Regions from separate parts of the Pseudomonas sp. LPB0260 genome, predicted to be linked through region 1. Evidence: riboswitches for the same ligand, from Rfam matches in the RefSeq annotation. Region 1 holds a riboswitch; the other holds the start of a gene.

Region 1 (14,514 bases):
GCCGACGCGGAACTGCTCGATCAGCACCACGACGTCGCGCTGCGGGTCGTAGGGCAGCACGCAGACCGCATCGTGACGCACGAACAGCTCGCGACTGAGCTCGGGCCCCATGCCCCCGGCGAACTGGCGATGACGCAGGCGCACGCGGTCGAGCTGGTAGAAGCCGCGAAAGCAGGCCTCCCGCTCGATTATTTCTACATCGTCCCGCTGCATAAGCACCCCCTGTTAACAGGAACGGGCCCGAAGGCCCGCCCTAGATCAGCTTCTCGCCACCGGCGCGGCACTGCGTCGGTGGCTGCATCCCCCATCACACCTTGTGATAGAGCTGCGCGCCTTGTGCCTTGAACTCCTCGGCCTTGGCCTGCATGCCCTGCTCGACCTCCTGATCCAGCTCCAGGGCGGCGATGCGTTGCTCTTCAGCATAGACCCGCACCTCCTGGGTGATCTTCATCGAGCAGAACTTCGGCCCGCACATGGAGCAGAAGTGCGCCACCTTGGCCGAGTCCTTGGGCAGGGTCTCGTCGTGGTAGCTGCGCGCCGTGTCCGGGTCCAGGCCCAGGTTGAACTGGTCTTCCCAGCGGAACTCGAAGCGCGCCTTGCTCAAGGCATTATCGCGAATCTGCGCTCCCGGATGGCCTTTGGCAAGGTCGGCGGCATGGGCGGCGATCTTGTAGGTGATGATGCCGGTCTTCACGTCGTCCTTGTTCGGCAGCCCCAGGTGCTCCTTGGGGGTAACGTAGCAGAGCATGGCGCAACCGAACCAACCGATCATCGCCGCGCCGATGCCCGAGGTGATGTGGTCGTAGCCGGGGGCGATGTCGGTGGTCAGCGGGCCGAGGGTGTAGAACGGCGCCTCGTCGCAGCATTCCAGCTGCTTGTCCATGTTCTCCTTGATCAGCTGCATCGGCACGTGGCCGGGGCCTTCGATCATCACCTGCACGTCGTGCTTCCAGGCGATCTTGGTCAGCTCGCCGAGGGTCTCCAGTTCGCCGAACTGTGCCTCGTCGTTGGCGTCGGCGATCGAGCCGGGACGCAGGCCGTCGCCCAGCGAGAAGCTGACGTCGTAGGCCTTCATGATCTCGCAGATTTCCTCGAAGTGGGTGTAGAGGAAATTCTCCTTGTGGTGCGCCAGGCACCACTTGGCCATGATCGAGCCGCCGCGCGAGACGATGCCGGTGACCCGCTTGGCGGTCATCGGCACGTAGCGCAGCAGCACACCGGCGTGGATGGTGAAGTAGTCCACGCCCTGCTCGGCCTGCTCGATCAGGGTGTCGCGGAACAGCTCCCAGGTCAGGTCCTCGGCCACGCCATTGACCTTCTCCAGGGCCTGGTAGATCGGCACCGTGCCGATCGGCACCGGCGAGTTGCGGATGATCCACTCGCGGGTCTCGTGGATGTGCTTGCCGGTGGACAGGTCCATCACGGTGTCCGAACCCCAGCGGATGCCCCAGGTCAGCTTGGCCACTTCCTCCTCGATGGAGGAGCCCAGCGCCGAGTTGCCGATGTTGCCGTTGATCTTCACCAGGAAGTTGCGGCCGATGATCATCGGCTCCAGTTCCACGTGGTTGATGTTGGCCGGGATGATGGCGCGGCCGCGGGCGATCTCCTCGCGGACGAACTCCGGGGTGATCTCCTTGGGAATCGAGGCACCGAAGCTGTGGCCGGCGTGCTGCTGCTCCAGCAGGCCGGCGGCGCGGGCCTCCTGCAGCTTCATGTTCTCGCGGATGGCGACGTATTCCATCTCCGGGGTGATGATGCCCTGGCGCGCGTAGTGCATCTGGCTGACGTTCTTGCCGGGCTTGGCGCGGCGCGGGTTGCGCACGTGGGCGAAGCGCATGGCGGTCAGTTCGGGGTTGGCCAGGCGTTCCTGGCCGAAATGGGAGCTCAGGCCATCGAGCAGCTCGGTGTCGCCGCGGTCTTCGATCCAGGCGCTGCGCACATCGGCCAGGCCCTGGCGCACATCGATGGTTACGCTCGGGTCGGTGTAGGGACCGGACGTGTCATAGACCAGCACCGGCGCGTTGATCTCGCCGCCGAAATCGGTCGGGGTGACGTCCAGGCTGATCTCGCGCATCGGTACGCGGATGTCCGGACGCGATCCCTGCACATAGATCTTCTGCGAGCGGGGGAAGGGCTGGATCGACTGCTGGTCGACCTGGGCGGACTCGCTCAGGTTCTTCTTTTCTTGTGCGCTCATCGGCTGGTGCTCTCCTGGATGAATGTCGGAGCGAACCTGGGATGGGCGAGGTGTGCGGGGAGCACCGGAGACGGCGCCGAGAGGACTCGCCGAAGGATGGGCGAGGACATCTTGTTCCCTACGCAGGCCTTAACCTGATCAGGTTCAACGGGATCCGGCAGCTGCCAATCTCAGCCCCGCATATGGGGCACCCCGACAAGAACCCGCCCAGTCTAATCAACCGCCGGCGATAAAACCAACCGGCGAGTCAAAAACGCCTGACCCATACGTCGGATAATGACGCCAAGGACGGGCGCCGCCGATTGTTGCAAGCAGGCAACATAGCTTGTCGCAAACTACACTCTCGGCGCCCTCGGCACGGCTTGACCCCTCCCGGCGGACCCGCTTAGCCTTGCCGATTACCGCCAAATCTAGGATTCCCCGAATGCTGCGCAGACTCTCCCTGGCGCTTGCCGTGGCCGCCGCCTCCGCCGGATTGGCCTGGGCCGAACAGGCTCCGCTGTCCACCAAGACCGACCTGATCACCGTCTATCAGGAAGCCGCCAGCAACAACGCCGACCTGGCGGCGGCGCGCGCCGACTACCAGGCCCGCCGCGAAGTGGTGCCCCAGGCCCGCGCCGGTCTGCTGCCGAACCTGTCGGCGGGCGCCAACCTGAGCAACACCCGCACCGAGGTCGACTCGCCGGCCAGCACCAGCACGCGCAGCGGCACGGTGTACCAGGCCAACCTCAGCCAGCCGCTGTTCCGCGCCGACCGCTGGTTCCAGCTGCAGGCCGCCGAGGCAAGCAGCGAACAGGCGGCCCTGGAACTGTCCGCCACCGAGCAGAGTCTGATCCTGCAGAGCGCCGAGACCTACTTCGCGGTGCTACGCGCCCAGGACGCCCTGGCCTCGACCCGGGCCGAGGAAGCCGCCTTCAAGCGCCAGCTCGACCAGGCCAACGAGCGCTTCGACGTCGGCCTGTCGGACAAGACCGACGTGCTCGAGGCCCAGGCCGGCTTCGACACCGCGCGGGCCAACCGGATCATCGCCGAGCGCCAGGTGGAAGACGCCTTCCAGGCCCTGATCACCCTGACCAATCGCGAACACGGCGCCCTCGAGGGCATCGACCACAGCTTGCCGATCCTCGCCCCGACGCCCAACGACGCCAAGGCCTGGGTCGACACCGCCGCCGCGCAGAACCTCAACCTGCTGGCCAGCAACTACGCGGTCAGCGCCGCCGAGGAAACCCTGCGCCAGCGCAAGTCCGGCCATGCGCCTAGCCTGGATGCGGTGGCCAGCTACCAGAAGGGCGACAACGACAGCCTCGGCTTCAGCAACAGCGGCGCCAGCGCCGCGCGCTTCAGCGGCGACGTCGAGCAGCGCTCGATCGGCCTGCAGCTGAACATCCCGCTGTACAGCGGCGGCCTGACCAGCTCCCAGGTGCGCGAGGCCTACCAGCGCCTGAGCCAGAGCGAGCAGCTGCGCGAGAGCCTGCGCCGTCAGGTGGTGCAGAACACCCGCAACCTGCACCGCGCGGTGAACACCGACGTGGAGACCGTGCAGGCGCGCAAGCAGTCGATCATCTCCAACCAGAGCGCCGTGGAAGCCACCGAGATCGGCTACCAGGTCGGTACGCGCAACATCGTCGACGTGCTCAACGCCCAGCGTCAGCTGTACAGCTCGGTGCGCACCTACAACGACGCACGCTACGACTACATCCTCAACAACCTGCGCCTCAAGCAGGCCGCCGGCACCCTCAGCCCGGCCGATCTGGAGGCCCTGGGCAGCTTCCTCAAGCCGGACTACGACCCGGACCAGGATTTCCTCCCGCCGGACCTGGCCAAGGCCGCGGAAGCGCAGCTGCAAGGCAACCCGGACTACTGAAGGACGAACATGAAAAAGCCGGCCCAGGTGGCCGGCTTTTTCATGGCTGTTCGGTCAGGCCGCAGAGCCGGCGCGGCGACTAACCGAGCAGGCGCCCCACGCCGGCGAGCAGGCGCTGCAGCGCGCCCTGATTGGCCCTCATCACCGCCAGGCCGGCCTCACGCATGCGCTGCGCCTGCTGCGGCTGCTGCCACAGCTCGGCCACCCTGGCGGCGAGCTGCTGCGCATCGGCCACTTCCCCCAACGCCCCGGCCTCGCGCAGTTGCGCGGCGATCTCGAGAAAGTTGAACAGGTGCGGGCCGCTGAGCACCGGCTTGCCCAGTGCCGCCGGCTCCAGCAGGTTGTGGCCGCCATTGGCCACCAGGCTACCGCCGACGAAGGCGCAGTCGGCCAGGGCATAGAGAAACAGCAGTTCACCCATGGTATCGCCGAGCAGCACCTGGTCGGCGTCGCTCACCGCCTCGCCGGTGGAGCGACGACGGGTGGCGAACCCCTGCCGCCGGCACAACTCGAACACGCCGGAGAAGCGTTCCGGATGGCGCGGCACCAGGATCAGCAGTGCGTCCGGGTACTGGTCCAGCAGCTGGCGATGAGCGATGAGGATGATCTCGTCCTCGCCGGCGTGGGTGCTGGCGGCGATCCACAGCGGGCGCTCGTTGGCGCCCCACTGCACCCGCAGTTCGGTGGCGCGATCGAGCAGGGCCGGGTCGACGTGCAGGTCGTACTTGATCGAGCCGGTCACCTCGACGCATTCGCCGCGAGCACCCAGCGTGCGAAAGCGCTCGGCCTCGGCGGCCGTCTGCGCGGCGATCAGGCTCAGTTCGGCGAGCATCGGCGCGGTCAGTTTGGCGAAGCGCCCGTAACCGCGTGCCGAGCGCTCGGACAGCCGCGCGTTGGCCAGGACCACGGGAATGCCGCGGCGGGCGCACTGGTGGATGTGGTTGGGCCACAACTCGGTTTCCATGATCAGCGCCAGACGCGGGCGCAGCCGCTCGAGAAAACGCGCGGCGGCCCAGGGCAGGTCATAGGGCAGGTAGCAGTGCTGCACGCGCCCGGCGAACTCCGGCGCGGCGAACAGCGCGCGGATGCGCTCCGAGCCGGTCGGGGTCATGCAGGTGACGGTGATCGGCAACTGCGGGTAGCGCGCCAGCAGCTCGCGGATCAGCGGTGCGGCGGCAATGCTCTCGCCCACCGAGACCGCATGCACCCAGATGCCGCCAGGGGCGAGCGCCGGCAGGCCGAAGGCGAAGCGCTCGCCGATGCGCCTGGCGTAGGCCGGCGCCCGCCAGGCGCGGTAGGCCAGGCGCAGGGCGACCAGGGGCAGGCCGAGATGGAACAGCAGGGTATAGAGGGTCCGATTCATGGGCGCGCAGCTTAGCAGAGCCGCGCCCGCCGATCAGCCAATGGCCTGCAGGTGCTCGGCCAGGCAGTCGGCCAGCCACAAGGCCGCCGGCCCCAGGGCCTCGTCGCGCCGGCAGACCAGCTCCACCACCAGGGGCGGCGGCGTCCAGTCGCTGCGCAATTCCACCAGCTGCCCCAGGTAGGTCGGGTACTGCGCCACATGGCGTGGCAGCCAGGCCCAGCCGAGGTTGCGCATCAGCAGTTCGGCCATGACGTAGAAACTGTCGGCGCGCCAGACCTGGGGACTGATCTGCTCGCCACCGGGGTAGCGGCTGTCCTGGGGCGCCATCAGCAGCTGACGGTGCCGGGCCAGTTCGCGGCGATCCACATAATCGTGCGCGGCCAGCGGATGGCCGGCGCCGCACACCGTGACCATGCCGATGGCGCCGAGGCGCTGGCGCTCCAGGGCCTCGGGCATCTGTTCGTGGTGGAACAGCAGGCCCAGGTCGGCGCGACGCTCCAGCAGCTTGCGCGCGACATCGCCCTGGGCGGCGCTGGCGACCTGCACCTCGAGCTGCGGAAACTGCCGGGCCAGCGCCTCCAGGCTATCGAGCACCGGCGGATAGGGCATCGCCTCGTCCTGGGCCAGGCGCAGCCGCGCCTCCTCGCCGCGGGCCAGGCCGAGGGCCCGCCCTTCCAGACGCTCGCACTGGCGCAGCACTTCGCGCGCCTCCTCGAGCAAGCTGGCGCCGGCTTCCGTCAGCTGCGGCTGGCGGCCGCTGCTGCGCGCGAACAACTGCACGCCCAGATCGACCTCCAACTGGGCAATCGCCGTGCTGACGGCCGACTGCGCGCGATTCATCTGCCGCGCCACGGCGGAGAACGAGCGGCCCTCGGCGACACTGATGAACAGGCGAATCTGCTCGAGGCTCCACTGCATGACCCATCTCCATTTCAGATAGGTAATAAGTTTATCCCATCATGAATCTCCCTAGAATGGCGGCAGCACCCACAGGAGTTCCACCATGACCGGCTATCTCTACCTCGCCATCGCCATTTCCGCGGAAGTCGTCGCCACCGCCTCGATGAAGGCGCTGGACGGCTTCAACCGGCCCCTGCCGCTGCTGCTGGTGGTGGGCGGCTACGTGCTGTCGTTCTGGATGCTCAGCCTGGTGGTCAAGACCATCCCGGTCGGCGTCGCCTACGCGGTGTGGGCCGGCCTGGGCATCGTCCTGGTGAGCGTCGCCGCCGCCGTGCTCTACCAGCAGCGCCTGGACCTGCCGGCCCTGCTCGGCATGGGCCTGATCGTCGCCGGGGTGGTGGTGATCCAGCTGTTCTCGCAAAGCGTCGGCCACTGAGCGAGGCAGCCACCACGACCTCGCGGGTTATACTGCGCGCCTGTTTTCCTATCGAGGCGCGCCCATGTCCCAAGCTCTGAGCACTGACGTCCTGATCGTCGGCGGCGGTATCGCCGGCCTCTGGCTCAATGCGCGCCTGCGCCGCCAGGGCTTCGCCACCCTGCTGGTGGAAAACGCCAGCCTCGGCGGCGGGCAGAGCGTCAAGTCCCAGGGCATCATCCACGGCGGCGCCAAGTACGCTCTGCATGGCGCGCTGAGCGGCGCCTCGGAAGCCATCGCCGACATGCCGCGGCGCTGGCGCGAGGCCCTGGCCGGCAGCGGCGAGCTGGATCTGTCCGGCGTGCGCCTGCTGTCCGAGGCCCACTACCTGTGGTCGCCCGGCAGCCTGGCCGGCAACCTGACCAGCTTCTTCGCCAGCAAGGCGGTGCGCGGCCGGGTCGACCAGGTCAAGGGCGAACAGCTGCCGCCGGCGCTGCAACACCCCAGGTTCAAGGGCAAGGTCTACCGCCTGGCCGAACTGGTGCTCGACGTGCCCAGCCTGATCGCCCGCCTCGCCGAACTGGCCGGTGACGGGTTGCTGGCGGCCGAGCGCATCGAACCGCTGCGCGAGCAGGACGAGCTGGTCGGCCTGCGCGTCGACGGCCGCGAGATCCGCGCCCAGCGCATCGCCCTCAGCGCCGGCCGCGGCAACGCCGAGCTGCTCGCGGCGCTCGGCCTGCAGCAACCGGCCCAACAGTTGCGCCCGCTGCACATGGTGCTGGTCAAGGGGCCGACCCTCAAGCCGCTGTACGCCCACTGCCTGGGCGGCGGCCCCAAGCCGCGGGTGACGGTCACCAGCCACCCGGCGGCCGACGGCCAGTGGGTCTGGTACCTGGGCGGCGACCTGGCCGAGGCCGATGGAGTAGCCCGCGAACCGGCGGCGCAGGTCCGGGCGGCGCAGAAGGAGCTGGGCGAGCTGCTGCCCTGGGTCGATTTCGGCAGCGCGCAATGGGCCACCCTGCGGGTCGAGCGCGCCGAACCGGCGCAATCCGGCCTGGTGCGCCCCGACAACGCCTTTCTCGCCGAACAGGGCCGCCTGCTGGTCGGCTGGCCGACTAAACTTGCCCTGGCCCCGGACTTCGCCGACCGCGTGCTGGCGACGCTGGCGCGCGACGGTATCCAGCCCGCCGGCCATCCGCCACTGCCCGAGCTGCCGCGCCCGGCCATCGCCCATCCCGCCTGGGAGGAACTGTTCTGATGCACACCCTGCACAACCTCCACCGCCCGCTCGGCGCGACCGGACTGCTGGTCTCCCCGCTGGGCCTGGGCACCGTCAAGCTGGGCCGCGACCAGGGGGTGAAGTACCCCAGCGGCTTTCGCATCCCGGATGACGCGGCGGCGCGCGCGCTGCTGGCCCAGGCTCACGAGCTGGGCATCAACCTGATCGACACGGCCCCCGCCTACGGCACCAGTGAGGCGCGCCTCGGCCCGCTGCTGCGCGGCCAGCGCGAGCAGTGGGTGATCGTCAGCAAGGTCGGCGAGGAGTTCGAGGACGGTCAGTCGCGCTTCGACTTTTCCCCGTCCCACGCGCGCCTCTCCGTGGAGCGCAGCCTCAAGCGCCTGGAGACCGATTTCATCGACCTGCTGCTGGTGCACTCGGACGGCAACGATGTCGCCATCCTGCAGGACAGCGGCCTCTACGAGACCCTCGCCGCGCTCAAGCGCGAAGGCAAGATCCGCGCCTTCGGCCTGTCCGGCAAGACCGTCGAGGGCGGCCTGCTGGCCCTCGAGCAGGGTGACTGCGCGATGGTCACCTACAATCTCAACGAGCAGGGCGAGGTGCCGGTGCTGGACTACGCCGAGCTGCACGGCAAAGGCATCCTGGTGAAGAAGGCCCTGGCCAGCGGCCATGCCTGCCTGCAACCGGGCGAAGATCCGGTGCGTGCCAGCTTCGAGCTGATCTTCGGCCACCCGGCGGTGAGCAGCGCGATCATCGGCACCATCAACCCGCAGCACCTGGCCGACAACGTGGCGACAGCCGCGGCGGTGATCCAGGACATCGCCTGAGCCCGCGCTCGCGGCCAGGCCACCCCGCGAAAGGAGCCGAGATGGCGCGCGCGCTGATCCGCAAGAATCCCAGCGTCTTCAAGACCCTGCCGCTGTTCGTCGAGGCGGGAGCGGACCGCCTGAGCTACCAGGGCATCGGCCAGCCACTGAACTTCAACCAGGTGCTGGCGCGACGCCAGGCGATCGCCATCGGCGACAGCCAGCACTTCGCCGTGGAACTGGCCAACCTCGGGGTCTCGGTACGCCTGACCCTGAGCTGGCAGGGCCGCGAATACTGGCTGCTGGTGCGCCAGCGGCGCCTGGATCGCGGCGACGTGGTGCTCAAGCTGATCTCCGGCTACGTCCCCACCCATGAACTGAACCTGCCATTGCACACCGCAATCCAGGAGGTCGCCGAGGAGTGCCTGGTGGAAACCCCGGAAGGCTGGCTGTACGGCCGCTTTGGCGACACCTGGCTGCCGGCGCCCTACCAGGGCGCGCTGCATTACCGCGAGGCCGCGCACTTTCGCCTGAGCCCGCTATCCGGCGCGGCGCGACCGGTGCAATGCGGCAACCTGACCCTGCTGGAGCGCCCGCGCGCCTATGTGCACCTGCCGACGGCCTCGCTGCAGCTGGTCTACGACCTGTGCCTGGAGCTGCCGAAGGAGGCCAGGCAGCCCAGCCTGTTCCACGTCGACGAGCACCTGGAGGACGGCCAGCTGGTCGCCCGCCTCGACCGCTCGCGCCCCGACCTGTACCTGATCCCGCTACAGGGCGGCAAGCCGACCGCGGAACTGCTGACCCTGGAAAACGGCCTGCTGACCCCGGCCAGCACGCGCGGCCTGTGGCTGGCGGAAAGTTTCGCGCCCCAGGACGGCTGGCTGGTGCGCGACGAACGCATTCGCTGGAAGGATTGGCTGAGCCTGCACGGGCTGAAACCGTCCAGCCCCGGCGGCGCGACGGACGCAGCGACGCCGCTGAGAGGCTGAGCGGTTCGCCGCGGTGACTATTTGCTGCGGATCTTCTCGACGATGGCGGTGGTCGAGCTGTTTTCCACCAGGCCGAGCACCCGCACTTCACCGCCATAGGCCGTGACGATCTCGGCACCGACCACCTGGTCGATGCCGTAGTCGCCGCCCTTGACCAGCACGTCCGGGCGCACCTGCTCGAGCAGCCGCTCGGGAGTGTCCTCGGCGAAGCTCACCACCCAGTCCACCGCGCCGAGGCCGGCGAGCACCGCCATGCGCCGGTCCACCGAGTTGATCGGCCGGCCTGGCCCCTTGAGGCGGCTGACCGAGGCGTCGTCGTTGACCGCCAGGACCAGGCGATCGCCCTGGGCACGAGCCTGCTCCAGGTAGGTCACGTGACCGGCGTGGAGGATGTCGAAGCAACCGTTGGTGAAGACGATCTTCTCGCCATGGGCGCGGGCGTCCTCGATGGCCAGCAGCAGCTGGTCCAGGCTCAGCACGCCGCGCTCGGAGCCCTGCTCACGCTGCACCGCGCGGCGCAACTCGGGGGCACTGATCGCCGCGGTGCCGAGCTTGCCGACCACGATGCCGGCGGCGAGGTTGGCCAGCGCCACTGCCTGCGGCAACTCCTCGCCGGCGGCTAGGCTGGCGGCCAGGGTGGAGATCACTGTGTCGCCGGCACCGGTGACATCGAACACCTCGCGGGCGCGGGCCGGCAGGTGCAGCGGTGCATGCTCAGGGCGCAGCAGGGTCATGCCGTGCTCGCCGCGGGTCACCAGCAGCGCGCCGAGGTCCAGCTCGCGCATCAGCGCCGCGCCCTTGGCGACCAGCTCGGCCTCGTCGGCGCAGCGCCCGACTATGGTCTCGAACTCGCTGAGGTTGGGGGTGATCAGGCTGGCGCCGCGGTAGATGGAGAAGTCCTTGCCCTTGGGATCGGCCAGCACCGGGATGCCGCGGGCGCGAGCGGCCTGCACCAGCACCTGGTGATTCTTCAGCGCGCCCTTGCCGTAGTCGGACAGCACCAGCACCTTGACCCCCTCGAGCAGCGCCTCGACTTCCCGGGCGATGGCGTCCGCATCGGTGCTGAAGGCTTCCTCGAAGTCCATGCGCAGCAGTTGCTGGTGACGGCTCAGCACCCGCAGCTTGACGATGGTCGGCTGGTCGGCGATACGCTGGAAGCGGGTCTTGACCCCCACCGCCTGCAGGCTGTTACTCAGGCTGTCGGCGGCCTCGTCGGCGCCGGTGACGCCGACCAGCACGGCCGGGGCCCCCAGCGCGGCGATGTTCAGCGCGACGTTGGCGGCGCCACCGGGGCGGTCCTCGATCTGCTCGACCTTGACCACCGGCACCGGCGCCTCCGGGGAGATCCGCGAGGTGCCGCCGTGCCAGTAACGATCGAGCATGACATCGCCCACCACCAGAACGGGGGCTTGGTCGAAACGGGGCATGGACAACTTCATGGGGACTCCGGGGCGGCAAAATCGCCGCAGATCATAGCATGTCGGGAATATCGGCCGATGCCGGCCAGGCGCGCGCCAGGTGCGGTGCCCTCCTACAGAGGACGCACCCAGAACAGCTCGTGGCGGCGCACCGCCTTGCGGAAAAACTCGTCCTCGCCACTGGCCGGCCAGCGGCGCCCGGCCAGCAGGCGCTGGATCAGCCGGCGCAGGCGTTTCTTGGTCGGCAGCGGCCCTTGCAGGTCGTGCTGCATGGCCAGGGCCATGGCCTTGTCCACCTGCACCTCGGCGCTCAGGCCCGGGCTCCACAGGCCATCGGCCGGCAAGGGCTCGATGGCCGGCGGCAGGGCGATGCCCTGGCCGGCAGGGCCCATGGGCCAGCGGTCGTTGTCGTGCAGGTGATTGGCGTAGAGCAGCAGGGTCGCGGGCTTCCAGCTGCTGCGCTGGATTGCCTCCTGCAGCGCGCGGGTCGCGGCGACATGATCGCTGTGCGGGTCCAGCTCGGGGTGCGGGGTGACCAGCAGCTCGGGGCGGTAATGCTCCAGCAGCGCCACCAGGTCCGCCACCAGGTTGTGCCAGCTGGGCACACCATCGGCATCGCCGGGCAATTGCAGCGGGTTGTGGCGGCGGGCACCGCGAGTATCGCACTCCCCGGATTCGCGAGAGCCGAAGGCCTGGGCGGGCTGCTCGGCCATGGCTGGCAGCTGCAGGCAGTAGTAGCCGAGCTGCACGCAACGCTCCGGGGTGACGCCGCCCCACAGCGGCACCGCCAGGCTGTCCCAGGTGCGCAGGCGGCCCTTGAGGCGCGCCGCCGCGGCCTGGTCCAGGCCGAGGCGCCGGTAGGCATCGGCCTCGATCTCGCCCTGGGTCAGGGTGACGATGCTCGCCTCGGCGGCGCGGCTGTACAGGCCGAATGCGGCCAGCTCGGCGTCGTCGGCATGGGGGGCGATGACCATCAGCCGCTGGCGGGCGTAATCGGGATTACTCAGGGCGTAAAACGTGGCACTGGCGCCCAGGCGACAGAAGCGCCCACGGATCGGCAGGCCGCCGGCGGCAAGGGCCTCGCCCTGGCTGGACAAGTTGAGGTAGCGCCGCCCACTGACGCCACGCTCGAAATCCTGGCGATCCTCGCCGACCAGCACATGGGGGTCGAGCCAGCGCCCCAGCCAGCCGGCCCGGAGCTCCAGCTGCAGGATCAGGGTGTCGGCGCTGGCGAAGTCGCCCTCCACCTCGAGCATCCCATCGGCCACGCGCGCCGGCAGCTGCCGCGTACCCGGCGGGAAGTCGTAGCGGTAGTCATCGGCCGGCGAGTAGAACAGGTGATCGGCGAACCAGGCCTCGTGGCCTACCCAGCCCAGCACCAGCAGCAGCGGCACCAGCCACCAGGCCAGCAGCACGCCGAGCAGCGCCAACAGCAGCATGCCCACCAGCAGGGCGATGCGCTTGTGCCGACGATGACGCTTGAGGAGCTGTTGCTTGCGGCCGGCCATGCTCACACCTGATAGACCGGCACGCGATTGCACCAGCGGTCCTTGTACTCGCGGTCGGCGCGACCGAAGGAGTAGCGCAGCGGCTTGCCCAGGGCCCGGGCCTCGACCCAGGCGGCTTGGGTATTGACGAAGCTGAGCACGCTGCCGGGGCTGAAGTCGCGGTTCTGCGGGTCGACCCCGCCGTTGATGTACTCCAGGCTGATCCACTGCGGCGCCTCGACCCGGTAGAGCACCTGGATGGCCACCGGCTCGTCGTTGAGGTAGATCAGCGAACCGGTCATGAACTCGCGCATCAGCGCGAAGACCTCTGCCAGGTGCGCCTTGCCGGTGGCCTCGAAGCCCCAGCGGCGCTGGAACAGGTCGGCGTAGATCGCCGCCTGCTCGGCGGCGCTGAGCTCCAGCATCGGCCGGATCACCCCGCCCGCCTCTTCCAGCAGACGCTGCTCGCGGCGCTGGTTGTAGCGGAACTTCTTGCTGTACTGCTCCGGCTCACGCGCCAGGGCTAGGCCCTCGGCCTGCTCGCGCAGCGAGGTGATGCGTTCGCCGTGCAGATCGGAAACGTAGCGCGCCTTGTGCCGCAACTGCACCCGCGCGTCAGGGGCCAGCGGCAGGATGATCTCGGCATTGCCCAGGTCGAACAGCCCACGCCGCCCGCGCTGCTTGAGCACATCCTTGGACAACGCCAGGTGGCGGCCCCAGGTCGCCACAGCCGCCTTCAGCTCACCCTGCTGCGACCAGCCCAGATAGCGCACCGCGATGCCGGCCAGGTCGGCCAGGCGCTCGATCACCTGCGGATGGGTGGCCACGCTGCCGCCGAAACGCTGCCAGAGCTCGGCATAGGTGGCGGCATCGATCGGGGTCCAGCCCTGCTCGCGCCAGAGGCGCAGATGACTCAGCATCAAACGTCCTGCTCCACCACGGTCTCGCCACCGACCTCGAACTGCTTGGCATGCAGGCGCGCGTAATAACCGTTCTGTTCCAGCAACTCGCGGTGGGTGCCGCGCTCGACGATACGGCCCTGGTCCATCACCAGGATCAGGTCGGCCTTCTCGATGGTGCTCAGACGATGGGCGATGACCAGGGTGGTGCGGCCCTTCATCACCTCGTCCAAGGCGGCCTGGATATGCCGCTCGGACTCGGTGTCCAGCGCCGAGGTGGCTTCGTCGAGCACCAGCAGCGGCGAGTCCTTGAGCAACGCCCGGGCGATCGCCAGACGCTGACGCTGTCCCCCGGACAGCAGCACGCCGTTCTCGCCCACCAGGGTGTCATAGCCCTCCGGCATGACGCTGATGAACTCGTCGGCATAAGCCGCCTCGGCCGCCTTGCGCACCTGTTCCAGCGGCGCGCCAGCGACGTCGCCATAGGCGATGTTGTTGGCCACGGTATCGTTGAACAGGGTGACGTGCTGGGTGACCAGGGCGATGTGCCGGCGCAGGTTGCGCAGGGTGTACTCCTCGACATCCACGCCATCGAGGAGGATCTGCCCCTGATCGTGGTGGTAGAAGCGCGGAATCAGGCTGGCCAGGGTCGACTTGCCGCTGCCGGAACGCCCGACCAGGGCGACCATCTGCCCCGGCTCGACGCTGAAGGAGATGTCGTTCAACACCGGCTTCTCCGCCCCCGGGTAGACGAAGCTCAGGTCACGCACCTCGAGACGACCACTGACGCGCTCGCGCTCCTGGGTGCCGTGATCGACCTCCGGCGCCTCGTCCAGTTGCTCGAAGATGCTTTCCGCACCGGCCACGCCTTTCTGGATGGTCGAACTCACTTCCGACAACTGGCGGATCGGCTTCGGCAACAGACCGGCCAGGGTG
Region 2 (14,514 bases), 3.1 Mb from region 1:
GCATTACCGCCCCGAGCTGCTGGTCACCCCGCACCCCGAGCTGGACCCGCACAGCGATCATGTCGCCGCGACCCGCGCGCTGCAGGAGGCAATCCAGCGCAGCAGCTGGAAGCCCGCGACCCTGCTGCTCTACGCCAATCACCTGCACGACAACGACCGCTGGCCCATGGGCCCTGCCGGCCAGGGCATCGCCCTGCCGCCGGCCATCGAGCCCTTGCCGGCCGATGGCCTGTGGAGCCCGGGCCTGAGCGCCGAGGTGCAGGTGGACAAGGCCATGGCCCTGGCCATGCAGCACGACCTGCAAGGGCCGCTGCCGACCAAGAAACGCCTGCGCCGGCTGATCCAGCGCCTGCTGGCCGGGCGCCGCTGGCCGGCCAGTGGCGAGGACGAGTTTTTCCGCAAGGCGGTGCGCCGCCACGAGCTGTTCTGGGTGCGTCCTCTGTAGGAGGGCACCGCACCTGGCGCGCGCCTGGCCGGCATCGGCCGATATTCCCGACATGCTATGATCTGCGGCGATTTTGCCGCCCCGGAGTCCCCATGAAGTTGTCCATGCCCCGTTTCGACCAAGCCCCCGTTCTGGTGGTGGGCGATGTCATGCTCGATCGTTACTGGCACGGCGGCACCTCGCGGATCTCCCCGGAGGCGCCGGTGCCGGTGGTCAAGGTCGAGCAGATCGAGGACCGCCCCGGTGGCGCCGCCAACGTCGCGCTGAACATCGCCGCGCTGGGGGCCCCGGCCGTGCTGGTCGGCGTCACCGGCGCCGACGAGGCCGCCGACAGCCTGAGTAACAGCCTGCAGGCGGTGGGGGTCAAGACCCGCTTCCAGCGTATCGCCGACCAGCCGACCATCGTCAAGCTGCGGGTGCTGAGCCGTCACCAGCAACTGCTGCGCATGGACTTCGAGGAAGCCTTCAGCACCGATGCGGACGCCATCGCCCGGGAAGTCGAGGCGCTGCTCGAGGGGGTCAAGGTGCTGGTGCTGTCCGACTACGGCAAGGGCGCGCTGAAGAATCACCAGGTGCTGGTGCAGGCCGCTCGCGCCCGCGGCATCCCGGTGCTGGCCGATCCCAAGGGCAAGGACTTCTCCATCTACCGCGGCGCCAGCCTGATCACCCCCAACCTCAGCGAGTTCGAGACCATAGTCGGGCGCTGCGCCGACGAGGCCGAGCTGGTCGCCAAGGGCGCGGCGCTGATGCGCGAGCTGGACCTCGGCGCGCTGCTGGTGACCCGCGGCGAGCACGGCATGACCCTGCTGCGCCCTGAGCATGCACCGCTGCACCTGCCGGCCCGCGCCCGCGAGGTGTTCGATGTCACCGGTGCCGGCGACACAGTGATCTCCACCCTGGCCGCCAGCCTAGCCGCCGGCGAGGAGTTGCCGCAGGCAGTGGCGCTGGCCAACCTCGCCGCCGGCATCGTGGTCGGCAAGCTCGGCACCGCGGCGATCAGTGCCCCCGAGTTGCGCCGCGCGGTGCAGCGTGAGCAGGGCTCCGAGCGCGGCGTGCTGAGCCTGGACCAGCTGCTGCTGGCCATCGAGGACGCCCGCGCCCATGGCGAGAAGATCGTCTTCACCAACGGTTGCTTCGACATCCTCCACGCCGGTCACGTGACCTACCTGGAGCAGGCTCGTGCCCAGGGCGATCGCCTGGTCCTGGCGGTCAACGACGACGCCTCGGTCAGCCGCCTCAAGGGGCCAGGCCGGCCGATCAACTCGGTGGACCGGCGCATGGCGGTGCTCGCCGGCCTCGGCGCGGTGGACTGGGTGGTGAGCTTCGCCGAGGACACTCCCGAGCGGCTGCTCGAGCAGGTGCGCCCGGACGTGCTGGTCAAGGGCGGCGACTACGGCATCGACCAGGTGGTCGGTGCCGAGATCGTCACGGCCTATGGCGGTGAAGTGCGGGTGCTCGGCCTGGTGGAAAACAGCTCGACCACCGCCATCGTCGAGAAGATCCGCAGCAAATAGTCACCGCGGCGAACCGCTCAGCCTCTCAGCGGCGTCGCTGCGTCCGTCGCGCCGCCGGGGCTGGACGGTTTCAGCCCGTGCAGGCTCAGCCAATCCTTCCAGCGAATGCGTTCGTCGCGCACCAGCCAGCCGTCCTGGGGCGCGAAACTTTCCGCCAGCCACAGGCCGCGCGTGCTGGCCGGGGTCAGCAGGCCGTTTTCCAGGGTCAGCAGTTCCGCGGTCGGCTTGCCGCCCTGTAGCGGGATCAGGTACAGGTCGGGGCGCGAGCGGTCGAGGCGGGCGACCAGCTGGCCGTCCTCCAGGTGCTCGTCGACGTGGAACAGGCTGGGCTGCCTGGCCTCCTTCGGCAGCTCCAGGCACAGGTCGTAGACCAGCTGCAGCGAGGCCGTCGGCAGGTGCACATAGGCGCGCGGGCGCTCCAGCAGGGTCAGGTTGCCGCATTGCACCGGTCGCGCCGCGCCGGATAGCGGGCTCAGGCGAAAGTGCGCGGCCTCGCGGTAATGCAGCGCGCCCTGGTAGGGCGCCGGCAGCCAGGTGTCGCCAAAGCGGCCGTACAGCCAGCCTTCCGGGGTTTCCACCAGGCACTCCTCGGCGACCTCCTGGATTGCGGTGTGCAATGGCAGGTTCAGTTCATGGGTGGGGACGTAGCCGGAGATCAGCTTGAGCACCACGTCGCCGCGATCCAGGCGCCGCTGGCGCACCAGCAGCCAGTATTCGCGGCCCTGCCAGCTCAGGGTCAGGCGTACCGAGACCCCGAGGTTGGCCAGTTCCACGGCGAAGTGCTGGCTGTCGCCGATGGCGATCGCCTGGCGTCGCGCCAGCACCTGGTTGAAGTTCAGTGGCTGGCCGATGCCCTGGTAGCTCAGGCGGTCCGCTCCCGCCTCGACGAACAGCGGCAGGGTCTTGAAGACGCTGGGATTCTTGCGGATCAGCGCGCGCGCCATCTCGGCTCCTTTCGCGGGGTGGCCTGGCCGCGAGCGCGGGCTCAGGCGATGTCCTGGATCACCGCCGCGGCTGTCGCCACGTTGTCGGCCAGGTGCTGCGGGTTGATGGTGCCGATGATCGCGCTGCTCACCGCCGGGTGGCCGAAGATCAGCTCGAAGCTGGCACGCACCGGATCTTCGCCCGGTTGCAGGCAGGCATGGCCGCTGGCCAGGGCCTTCTTCACCAGGATGCCTTTGCCGTGCAGCTCGGCGTAGTCCAGCACCGGCACCTCGCCCTGCTCGTTGAGATTGTAGGTGACCATCGCGCAGTCACCCTGCTCGAGGGCCAGCAGGCCGCCCTCGACGGTCTTGCCGGACAGGCCGAAGGCGCGGATCTTGCCTTCGCGCTTGAGCGCGGCGAGGGTCTCGTAGAGGCCGCTGTCCTGCAGGATGGCGACATCGTTGCCGTCCGAGTGCACCAGCAGCAGGTCGATGAAATCGGTCTCCAGGCGCTTGAGGCTGCGCTCCACGGAGAGGCGCGCGTGGGACGGGGAAAAGTCGAAGCGCGACTGACCGTCCTCGAACTCCTCGCCGACCTTGCTGACGATCACCCACTGCTCGCGCTGGCCGCGCAGCAGCGGGCCGAGGCGCGCCTCACTGGTGCCGTAGGCGGGGGCCGTGTCGATCAGGTTGATGCCCAGCTCGTGAGCCTGGGCCAGCAGCGCGCGCGCCGCCGCGTCATCCGGGATGCGAAAGCCGCTGGGGTACTTCACCCCCTGGTCGCGGCCCAGCTTGACGGTGCCCAGGCCCAGCGGGGAGACCAGCAGTCCGGTCGCGCCGAGCGGGCGGTGGAGGTTGTGCAGGGTGTGCATCAGAACAGTTCCTCCCAGGCGGGATGGGCGATGGCCGGGCGCGGCAGCTCGGGCAGTGGCGGATGGCCGGCGGGCTGGATACCGTCGCGCGCCAGCGTCGCCAGCACGCGGTCGGCGAAGTCCGGGGCCAGGGCAAGTTTAGTCGGCCAGCCGACCAGCAGGCGGCCCTGTTCGGCGAGAAAGGCGTTGTCGGGGCGCACCAGGCCGGATTGCGCCGGTTCGGCGCGCTCGACCCGCAGGGTGGCCCATTGCGCGCTGCCGAAATCGACCCAGGGCAGCAGCTCGCCCAGCTCCTTCTGCGCCGCCCGGACCTGCGCCGCCGGTTCGCGGGCTACTCCATCGGCCTCGGCCAGGTCGCCGCCCAGGTACCAGACCCACTGGCCGTCGGCCGCCGGGTGGCTGGTGACCGTCACCCGCGGCTTGGGGCCGCCGCCCAGGCAGTGGGCGTACAGCGGCTTGAGGGTCGGCCCCTTGACCAGCACCATGTGCAGCGGGCGCAACTGTTGGGCCGGTTGCTGCAGGCCGAGCGCCGCGAGCAGCTCGGCGTTGCCGCGGCCGGCGCTGAGGGCGATGCGCTGGGCGCGGATCTCGCGGCCGTCGACGCGCAGGCCGACCAGCTCGTCCTGCTCGCGCAGCGGTTCGATGCGCTCGGCCGCCAGCAACCCGTCACCGGCCAGTTCGGCGAGGCGGGCGATCAGGCTGGGCACGTCGAGCACCAGTTCGGCCAGGCGGTAGACCTTGCCCTTGAACCTGGGGTGTTGCAGCGCCGGCGGCAGCTGTTCGCCCTTGACCTGGTCGACCCGGCCGCGCACCGCCTTGCTGGCGAAGAAGCTGGTCAGGTTGCCGGCCAGGCTGCCGGGCGACCACAGGTAGTGGGCCTCGGACAGCAGGCGCACGCCGGACAGATCCAGCTCGCCGCTGCCGGCCAGGGCCTCGCGCCAGCGCCGCGGCATGTCGGCGATGGCTTCCGAGGCGCCGCTCAGCGCGCCATGCAGAGCGTACTTGGCGCCGCCGTGGATGATGCCCTGGGACTTGACGCTCTGCCCGCCGCCGAGGCTGGCGTTTTCCACCAGCAGGGTGGCGAAGCCCTGGCGGCGCAGGCGCGCATTGAGCCAGAGGCCGGCGATACCGCCGCCGACGATCAGGACGTCAGTGCTCAGAGCTTGGGACATGGGCGCGCCTCGATAGGAAAACAGGCGCGCAGTATAACCCGCGAGGTCGTGGTGGCTGCCTCGCTCAGTGGCCGACGCTTTGCGAGAACAGCTGGATCACCACCACCCCGGCGACGATCAGGCCCATGCCGAGCAGGGCCGGCAGGTCCAGGCGCTGCTGGTAGAGCACGGCGGCGGCGACGCTCACCAGGACGATGCCCAGGCCGGCCCACACCGCGTAGGCGACGCCGACCGGGATGGTCTTGACCACCAGGCTGAGCATCCAGAACGACAGCACGTAGCCGCCCACCACCAGCAGCAGCGGCAGGGGCCGGTTGAAGCCGTCCAGCGCCTTCATCGAGGCGGTGGCGACGACTTCCGCGGAAATGGCGATGGCGAGGTAGAGATAGCCGGTCATGGTGGAACTCCTGTGGGTGCTGCCGCCATTCTAGGGAGATTCATGATGGGATAAACTTATTACCTATCTGAAATGGAGATGGGTCATGCAGTGGAGCCTCGAGCAGATTCGCCTGTTCATCAGTGTCGCCGAGGGCCGCTCGTTCTCCGCCGTGGCGCGGCAGATGAATCGCGCGCAGTCGGCCGTCAGCACGGCGATTGCCCAGTTGGAGGTCGATCTGGGCGTGCAGTTGTTCGCGCGCAGCAGCGGCCGCCAGCCGCAGCTGACGGAAGCCGGCGCCAGCTTGCTCGAGGAGGCGCGCGAAGTGCTGCGCCAGTGCGAGCGTCTGGAAGGGCGGGCCCTCGGCCTGGCCCGCGGCGAGGAGGCGCGGCTGCGCCTGGCCCAGGACGAGGCGATGCCCTATCCGCCGGTGCTCGATAGCCTGGAGGCGCTGGCCCGGCAGTTTCCGCAGCTCGAGGTGCAGGTCGCCAGCGCCGCCCAGGGCGATGTCGCGCGCAAGCTGCTGGAGCGTCGCGCCGACCTGGGCCTGCTGTTCCACCACGAACAGATGCCCGAGGCCCTGGAGCGCCAGCGCCTCGGCGCCATCGGCATGGTCACGGTGTGCGGCGCCGGCCATCCGCTGGCCGCGCACGATTATGTGGATCGCCGCGAACTGGCCCGGCACCGTCAGCTGCTGATGGCGCCCCAGGACAGCCGCTACCCCGGTGGCGAGCAGATCAGTCCCCAGGTCTGGCGCGCCGACAGTTTCTACGTCATGGCCGAACTGCTGATGCGCAACCTCGGCTGGGCCTGGCTGCCACGCCATGTGGCGCAGTACCCGACCTACCTGGGGCAGCTGGTGGAATTGCGCAGCGACTGGACGCCGCCGCCCCTGGTGGTGGAGCTGGTCTGCCGGCGCGACGAGGCCCTGGGGCCGGCGGCCTTGTGGCTGGCCGACTGCCTGGCCGAGCACCTGCAGGCCATTGGCTGATCGGCGGGCGCGGCTCTGCTAAGCTGCGCGCCCATGAATCGGACCCTCTATACCCTGCTGTTCCATCTCGGCCTGCCCCTGGTCGCCCTGCGCCTGGCCTACCGCGCCTGGCGGGCGCCGGCCTACGCCAGGCGCATCGGCGAGCGCTTCGCCTTCGGCCTGCCGGCGCTCGCCCCTGGCGGCATCTGGGTGCATGCGGTCTCGGTGGGCGAGAGCATTGCCGCCGCACCGCTGATCCGCGAGCTGCTGGCGCGCTACCCGCAGTTGCCGATCACCGTCACCTGCATGACCCCGACCGGCTCGGAGCGCATCCGCGCGCTGTTCGCCGCGCCGGAGTTCGCCGGGCGCGTGCAGCACTGCTACCTGCCCTATGACCTGCCCTGGGCCGCCGCGCGTTTTCTCGAGCGGCTGCGCCCGCGTCTGGCGCTGATCATGGAAACCGAGTTGTGGCCCAACCACATCCACCAGTGCGCCCGCCGCGGCATTCCCGTGGTCCTGGCCAACGCGCGGCTGTCCGAGCGCTCGGCACGCGGTTACGGGCGCTTCGCCAAACTGACCGCGCCGATGCTCGCCGAACTGAGCCTGATCGCCGCGCAGACGGCCGCCGAGGCCGAGCGCTTTCGCACGCTGGGTGCTCGCGGCGAATGCGTCGAGGTGACCGGCTCGATCAAGTACGACCTGCACGTCGACCCGGCCCTGCTCGATCGCGCCACCGAACTGCGGGTGCAGTGGGGCGCCAACGAGCGCCCGCTGTGGATCGCCGCCAGCACCCACGCCGGCGAGGACGAGATCATCCTCATCGCTCATCGCCAGCTGCTGGACCAGTACCCGGACGCACTGCTGATCCTGGTGCCGCGCCATCCGGAACGCTTCTCCGGCGTGTTCGAGTTGTGCCGGCGGCAGGGGTTCGCCACCCGTCGTCGCTCCACCGGCGAGGCGGTGAGCGACGCCGACCAGGTGCTGCTCGGCGATACCATGGGTGAACTGCTGTTTCTCTATGCCCTGGCCGACTGCGCCTTCGTCGGCGGTAGCCTGGTGGCCAATGGCGGCCACAACCTGCTGGAGCCGGCGGCACTGGGCAAGCCGGTGCTCAGCGGCCCGCACCTGTTCAACTTTCTCGAGATCGCCGCGCAACTGCGCGAGGCCGGGGCGTTGGGGGAAGTGGCCGATGCGCAGCAGCTCGCCGCCAGGGTGGCCGAGCTGTGGCAGCAGCCGCAGCAGGCGCAGCGCATGCGTGAGGCCGGCCTGGCGGTGATGAGGGCCAATCAGGGCGCGCTGCAGCGCCTGCTCGCCGGCGTGGGGCGCCTGCTCGGTTAGTCGCCGCGCCGGCTCTGCGGCCTGACCGAACAGCCATGAAAAAGCCGGCCACCTGGGCCGGCTTTTTCATGTTCGTCCTTCAGTAGTCCGGGTTGCCTTGCAGCTGCGCTTCCGCGGCCTTGGCCAGGTCCGGCGGGAGGAAATCCTGGTCCGGGTCGTAGTCCGGCTTGAGGAAGCTGCCCAGGGCCTCCAGATCGGCCGGGCTGAGGGTGCCGGCGGCCTGCTTGAGGCGCAGGTTGTTGAGGATGTAGTCGTAGCGTGCGTCGTTGTAGGTGCGCACCGAGCTGTACAGCTGACGCTGGGCGTTGAGCACGTCGACGATGTTGCGCGTACCGACCTGGTAGCCGATCTCGGTGGCTTCCACGGCGCTCTGGTTGGAGATGATCGACTGCTTGCGCGCCTGCACGGTCTCCACGTCGGTGTTCACCGCGCGGTGCAGGTTGCGGGTGTTCTGCACCACCTGACGGCGCAGGCTCTCGCGCAGCTGCTCGCTCTGGCTCAGGCGCTGGTAGGCCTCGCGCACCTGGGAGCTGGTCAGGCCGCCGCTGTACAGCGGGATGTTCAGCTGCAGGCCGATCGAGCGCTGCTCGACGTCGCCGCTGAAGCGCGCGGCGCTGGCGCCGCTGTTGCTGAAGCCGAGGCTGTCGTTGTCGCCCTTCTGGTAGCTGGCCACCGCATCCAGGCTAGGCGCATGGCCGGACTTGCGCTGGCGCAGGGTTTCCTCGGCGGCGCTGACCGCGTAGTTGCTGGCCAGCAGGTTGAGGTTCTGCGCGGCGGCGGTGTCGACCCAGGCCTTGGCGTCGTTGGGCGTCGGGGCGAGGATCGGCAAGCTGTGGTCGATGCCCTCGAGGGCGCCGTGTTCGCGATTGGTCAGGGTGATCAGGGCCTGGAAGGCGTCTTCCACCTGGCGCTCGGCGATGATCCGGTTGGCCCGCGCGGTGTCGAAGCCGGCCTGGGCCTCGAGCACGTCGGTCTTGTCCGACAGGCCGACGTCGAAGCGCTCGTTGGCCTGGTCGAGCTGGCGCTTGAAGGCGGCTTCCTCGGCCCGGGTCGAGGCCAGGGCGTCCTGGGCGCGTAGCACCGCGAAGTAGGTCTCGGCGCTCTGCAGGATCAGACTCTGCTCGGTGGCGGACAGTTCCAGGGCCGCCTGTTCGCTGCTTGCCTCGGCGGCCTGCAGCTGGAACCAGCGGTCGGCGCGGAACAGCGGCTGGCTGAGGTTGGCCTGGTACACCGTGCCGCTGCGCGTGCTGGTGCTGGCCGGCGAGTCGACCTCGGTGCGGGTGTTGCTCAGGTTGGCGCCCGCCGACAGGTTCGGCAGCAGACCGGCGCGGGCCTGGGGCACCACTTCGCGGCGGGCCTGGTAGTCGGCGCGCGCCGCCGCCAGGTCGGCGTTGTTGCTGGCGGCTTCCTGATAGACGGTGATCAGGTCGGTCTTGGTGGACAGCGGAGCCTGTTCGGCCCAGGCCAATCCGGCGGAGGCGGCGGCCACGGCAAGCGCCAGGGAGAGTCTGCGCAGCATTCGGGGAATCCTAGATTTGGCGGTAATCGGCAAGGCTAAGCGGGTCCGCCGGGAGGGGTCAAGCCGTGCCGAGGGCGCCGAGAGTGTAGTTTGCGACAAGCTATGTTGCCTGCTTGCAACAATCGGCGGCGCCCGTCCTTGGCGTCATTATCCGACGTATGGGTCAGGCGTTTTTGACTCGCCGGTTGGTTTTATCGCCGGCGGTTGATTAGACTGGGCGGGTTCTTGTCGGGGTGCCCCATATGCGGGGCTGAGATTGGCAGCTGCCGGATCCCGTTGAACCTGATCAGGTTAAGGCCTGCGTAGGGAACAAGATGTCCTCGCCCATCCTTCGGCGAGTCCTCTCGGCGCCGTCTCCGGTGCTCCCCGCACACCTCGCCCATCCCAGGTTCGCTCCGACATTCATCCAGGAGAGCACCAGCCGATGAGCGCACAAGAAAAGAAGAACCTGAGCGAGTCCGCCCAGGTCGACCAGCAGTCGATCCAGCCCTTCCCCCGCTCGCAGAAGATCTATGTGCAGGGATCGCGTCCGGACATCCGCGTACCGATGCGCGAGATCAGCCTGGACGTCACCCCGACCGATTTCGGCGGCGAGATCAACGCGCCGGTGCTGGTCTATGACACGTCCGGTCCCTACACCGACCCGAGCGTAACCATCGATGTGCGCCAGGGCCTGGCCGATGTGCGCAGCGCCTGGATCGAAGACCGCGGCGACACCGAGCTGCTCGATGGCCTGAGCTCCCATTTCGGCCAGGAACGCCTGGCCAACCCCGAACTGACCGCCATGCGCTTCGCCCACGTGCGCAACCCGCGCCGCGCCAAGCCCGGCAAGAACGTCAGCCAGATGCACTACGCGCGCCAGGGCATCATCACCCCGGAGATGGAATACGTCGCCATCCGCGAGAACATGAAGCTGCAGGAGGCCCGCGCCGCCGGCCTGCTGGAGCAGCAGCACGCCGGCCACAGCTTCGGTGCCTCGATTCCCAAGGAGATCACCCCGGAGTTCGTCCGCGAGGAGATCGCCCGCGGCCGCGCCATCATCCCGGCCAACATCAACCACGTGGAACTGGAGCCGATGATCATCGGCCGCAACTTCCTGGTGAAGATCAACGGCAACATCGGCAACTCGGCGCTGGGCTCCTCCATCGAGGAGGAAGTGGCCAAGCTGACCTGGGGCATCCGCTGGGGTTCGGACACCGTGATGGACCTGTCCACCGGCAAGCACATCCACGAGACCCGCGAGTGGATCATCCGCAACTCGCCGGTGCCGATCGGCACGGTGCCGATCTACCAGGCCCTGGAGAAGGTCAATGGCGTGGCCGAGGACCTGACCTGGGAGCTGTTCCGCGACACCCTGATCGAGCAGGCCGAGCAGGGCGTGGACTACTTCACCATCCACGCCGGTGTGCTGCTGCGCTACGTGCCGATGACCGCCAAGCGGGTCACCGGCATCGTCTCGCGCGGCGGCTCGATCATGGCCAAGTGGTGCCTGGCGCACCACAAGGAGAATTTCCTCTACACCCACTTCGAGGAAATCTGCGAGATCATGAAGGCCTACGACGTCAGCTTCTCGCTGGGCGACGGCCTGCGTCCCGGCTCGATCGCCGACGCCAACGACGAGGCACAGTTCGGCGAACTGGAGACCCTCGGCGAGCTGACCAAGATCGCCTGGAAGCACGACGTGCAGGTGATGATCGAAGGCCCCGGCCACGTGCCGATGCAGCTGATCAAGGAGAACATGGACAAGCAGCTGGAATGCTGCGACGAGGCGCCGTTCTACACCCTCGGCCCGCTGACCACCGACATCGCCCCCGGCTACGACCACATCACCTCGGGCATCGGCGCGGCGATGATCGGTTGGTTCGGTTGCGCCATGCTCTGCTACGTTACCCCCAAGGAGCACCTGGGGCTGCCGAACAAGGACGACGTGAAGACCGGCATCATCACCTACAAGATCGCCGCCCATGCCGCCGACCTTGCCAAAGGCCATCCGGGAGCGCAGATTCGCGATAATGCCTTGAGCAAGGCGCGCTTCGAGTTCCGCTGGGAAGACCAGTTCAACCTGGGCCTGGACCCGGACACGGCGCGCAGCTACCACGACGAGACCCTGCCCAAGGACTCGGCCAAGGTGGCGCACTTCTGCTCCATGTGCGGGCCGAAGTTCTGCTCGATGAAGATCACCCAGGAGGTGCGGGTCTATGCTGAAGAGCAACGCATCGCCGCCCTGGAGCTGGATCAGGAGGTCGAGCAGGGCATGCAGGCCAAGGCCGAGGAGTTCAAGGCACAAGGCGCGCAGCTCTATCACAAGGTGTGATGGGGGATGCAGCCACCGACGCAGTGCCGCGCCGGTGGCGAGAAGCTGATCTAGGGCGGGCCTTCGGGCCCGTTCCTGTTAACAGGGGGTGCTTATGCAGCGGGACGATGTAGAAATAATCGAGCGGGAGGCCTGCTTTCGCGGCTTCTACCAGCTCGACCGCGTGCGCCTGCGTCATCGCCAGTTCGCCGGGGGCATGGGGCCCGAGCTCAGTCGCGAGCTGTTCGTGCGTCACGATGCGGTCTGCGTGCTGCCCTACGACCCGCAGCGCGACGTCGTGGTGCTGATCGAGCAGTTCCGCGTCGGCGCCCTGGACAAGAGCGCCAATCCCTGGCTGCTGGAGCTGGTCGCCGGACTGATCGACACCGACGAGGAACCGGAGCAGGTGGCTCGCCGCGAGGCGGAGGAGGAGGCCGGTTTGAAGCTCAGCTCGCTGTGGCCGATCACCCAGTACTACCCCTCGCCCGGCGGTTCGGATGAGCGGGTGCACCTGTTCATCGGCCGTTGCGACAGCGATGGCGCCGGTGGTGTGCATGGCCTGGCCGAGGAGGGCGAGGACATTCGCGTGCATGTCTGGCCGCTGGAGGACGCCCTGGATGCGATGAAGGATGGCCGCATCGACAATGCGGCGAGCATCATCGCCCTGCAATGGCTGGCGCTGAACCGCGCCGAGGTCAGGGGGTTGTGGTCGTGAACCTGTTGCGCGAGCGCTACCGGGTCGACCTGGTCGAGCTGCAGGCGGCCTGCGAGGCCAACTACGCCCGGCTGATGCGCCTGCTGCCGGAGATGCGCAGCGAGCAGAAGACTCGCCGGGTCGCCCTCAGTCAGGGCGACCGCGTGCTGGGCGTGCTGGTGCTGGAGGTGCTGGAGGCCTGCCCCTACACCACCACCCTGCTGGTGCGTCAGGAACACAGCCTGCCCTGGTTGCCGGTGCCGCAGTTGCAAGTGCGGGTGTACCACGATGCGCGCATGGCCGAGGTGGTCAGCGCCGAGAATGCCCGGCGCTTCCGCAGCATCTATCCCTACCCGAACGCGGCCATGCACCAGCCGGACGAAAAGAGCCAGCTCAACCTGTTCCTCGGCGAGTGGCTGAGCCACTGCCTGGCTTGCGGCCACGAGCCGGCGCCGGTGTTCTAGGGGGCGCCCGGGGCGTTGTCGCGTTTACGCCCGATTACGACGGTTTTTCTGTGACCCAAGCCCGCTTCGCGGGTTTACCATCGCCGGCGCTAGCTAGCATAATCCAAGCACCCTGCTCGAGGAGACGGCCTTGCCGAGCGTGCCCACTTCCGCTGTTGAGTCTTCGGTGCTGCTGGTGCAGCTATCCGACAGCCATCTGTTCGCCGAGGCGGGCGGCAAGCTGTTGGGCATGGACACCCAGGACAGCCTGCAACGGGTCATCGAGCTCGTGCTTCAGGAGCAGCCACGGATCGACCTGATGCTGGCCAGCGGCGACCTGTCGCAGGACGGCAGCGAGGCGTCCTACGCCCACTTCCGCCAGCTGACCGCGGCCATCCCGGCGCCGGCCCGCTGGTTTCCCGGCAACCACGACGAGCTGCCGGCGATGCACAGCGCCTGCGCCGGCAGCGACCTGCTGGAGCCGGTGGTCGACCTGGGCAACTGGCGCATCATCCTGCTCGACTCCTCGATTCCCGGCGCGGTGCCCGGCTACCTTGCCGACCAGCAGCTGGAGCTGCTCGAGCGCGCACTGAGCGAAGCCCCGGAGCGCCATCACCTGATCTGCCTGCACCACCACCCGGTGTCCATCGGTTGCGCCTGGATGGAGCCGATCGGCGTGCGCAACCCCGAGGCGCTGTTCGCCGTGCTCGAACGCCACAGCCAGGCGCGAGCGCTGCTCTGGGGGCACATCCACCAGGAGTTCGACCAGCAGCGTGGCGACCTGCGCCTGCTGGCCTCGCCCTCGACCTGCGTGCAATTCACCCCGCGCAGCGAGGATTTCCAGGTCGACAGCTGCGCGCCGGGCTACCGCTGGCTGCGCCTGCATGACGACGGCCGCCTGGAAACCGGCGTGTCGCGGGTCACCGGTATCCAGTTCGAGGTGGACTACAGCGTCAAGGGCTATTGATAGCCACGGGCTGGAGGCGGCGGCGGTAAAACTGCTACCGTTCGGCTTCCCGTACCTTGCCGCAAGCCTCGTCACCCATGTCCGCAGTCAGTCCCAGCATCCTCTATATCCACGGCCTCAACAGCTCGCCCGACTCGCTGAAAGCCAGCCTGCTGCGCCGGGCCATGGCGCGGCTGGGCCTGGCCGCGCAGCTGCGCGTGCCGGCCCTGCATCACCATCCGCGCCAGGCCATCGCCCAGCTCGAGGCGCTGATCGCCGAGCTCGGTCGGCCCGTGCTGGTCGGCAGCTCCCTGGGCGGCTACTATGCGACCCACTTGGCCGAACGGCATGGTTTGCGCGCGCTGTTGATCAATCCGGCGGTGCGTCCGCACCTGCTGTTCGATGGCTACCTGGGACCGCAAAAGAACTACTACAGCGATGAAACCTGGGAGCTGACCGCCGAGCACGTGACGGCTCTGGGTGAGCTGCAAGTGCCGCCGCCGCAGGACCCCGCGCGCTATCAGGTGTGGCTGCAGACCGCCGACGAAACCCTCGACTACCGCCAGGCCGAGGCCTACTACCGGGCCTGCGCGCTGCGCATCCAGGCCGGTGGCGACCATGGTTTCCAGGGCTTCGCCGCACGCCTGCCGATGCTTTTTGCTTTTGCCGGTGTGCCCGCCACCCTGTGGCGCGACGCCGACTTCTCCGACCTTTAATACGATTCGAGACCCCATGGCCCAGCAGAACGCCTATAACGCAGACGCCATCGAAGTCCTTTCCGGCCTCGACCCGGTGCGCAAGCGCCCGGGCATGTACACCGACACCAGCCGGCCCAACCACCTGGCCCAGGAAGTGATCGACAACAGCGTCGACGAAGCCCTGGCCGGCCACGCCAAGTCGATCCAGGTGATCCTCCACGAGGACAACTCCCTGGAAGTGCTCGACGACGGGCGTGGCATGCCGGTGGACATCCACCCCGAGGAAGGGGTGCCGGGGGTCGAGCTGATCC

Evidence for each region. Region 1 has a riboswitch for thiamine pyrophosphate ahead of thiC (phosphomethylpyrimidine synthase ThiC). Riboswitches for the same ligand answer to the same signal wherever they lie in the genome.
Region 2: another riboswitch for thiamine pyrophosphate. It lies ahead of thiC (phosphomethylpyrimidine synthase ThiC); the one in region 1 lies ahead of thiC (phosphomethylpyrimidine synthase ThiC).

Annotation. Positions count from the first base shown of each region.
Region 1 is NZ_CP058247.1:5,072,561-5,087,074, reverse strand. It holds gene nudF (ADP-ribose diphosphatase) at 1-213, opposite strand, end outside; gene thiC (phosphomethylpyrimidine synthase ThiC) at 308-2,197, opposite strand; TPP riboswitch at 2,296-2,402, opposite strand; gene LPB260_RS22700 (TolC family outer membrane protein) at 2,622-4,061, shown strand; gene waaA (lipid IV(A) 3-deoxy-D-manno-octulosonic acid transferase) at 4,141-5,424, opposite strand; gene LPB260_RS22690 (LysR family transcriptional regulator) at 5,458-6,342, opposite strand; gene LPB260_RS22685 (multidrug efflux SMR transporter) at 6,428-6,760, shown strand; gene LPB260_RS22680 (FAD-binding oxidoreductase) at 6,825-7,997, shown strand; gene LPB260_RS22675 (aldo/keto reductase) at 7,997-8,806, shown strand; gene LPB260_RS22670 (metal ABC transporter ATPase) at 8,848-9,774, shown strand; gene hldE (bifunctional D-glycero-beta-D-manno-heptose-7-phosphate kinase/D-glycero-beta-D-manno-heptose 1-phosphate adenylyltransferase HldE) at 9,792-11,213, opposite strand; gene LPB260_RS22660 (PIG-L deacetylase family protein) at 11,306-12,700, opposite strand; gene LPB260_RS22655 (GNAT family N-acetyltransferase) at 12,703-13,599, opposite strand; gene msbA (lipid A export permease/ATP-binding protein MsbA) at 13,599-14,514, opposite strand, start outside.
Region 2 is NZ_CP058247.1:1,761,425-1,775,938, forward strand. It holds gene LPB260_RS07710 (PIG-L deacetylase family protein) at 1-445, shown strand, start outside; gene hldE (bifunctional D-glycero-beta-D-manno-heptose-7-phosphate kinase/D-glycero-beta-D-manno-heptose 1-phosphate adenylyltransferase HldE) at 538-1,959, shown strand; gene LPB260_RS07720 (metal ABC transporter ATPase) at 1,977-2,903, opposite strand; gene LPB260_RS07725 (aldo/keto reductase) at 2,945-3,754, opposite strand; gene LPB260_RS07730 (FAD-binding oxidoreductase) at 3,754-4,926, opposite strand; gene LPB260_RS07735 (multidrug efflux SMR transporter) at 4,991-5,323, opposite strand; gene LPB260_RS07740 (LysR family transcriptional regulator) at 5,409-6,293, shown strand; gene waaA (lipid IV(A) 3-deoxy-D-manno-octulosonic acid transferase) at 6,327-7,610, shown strand; gene LPB260_RS07750 (TolC family outer membrane protein) at 7,690-9,129, opposite strand; TPP riboswitch at 9,349-9,455, shown strand; gene thiC (phosphomethylpyrimidine synthase ThiC) at 9,554-11,443, shown strand; gene nudF (ADP-ribose diphosphatase) at 11,538-12,137, shown strand; gene LPB260_RS07765 (DUF1249 domain-containing protein) at 12,128-12,580, shown strand; gene cpdA (3',5'-cyclic-AMP phosphodiesterase) at 12,711-13,526, shown strand; gene LPB260_RS07775 (YqiA/YcfP family alpha/beta fold hydrolase) at 13,604-14,221, shown strand; gene parE (DNA topoisomerase IV subunit B) at 14,238-14,514, shown strand, end outside.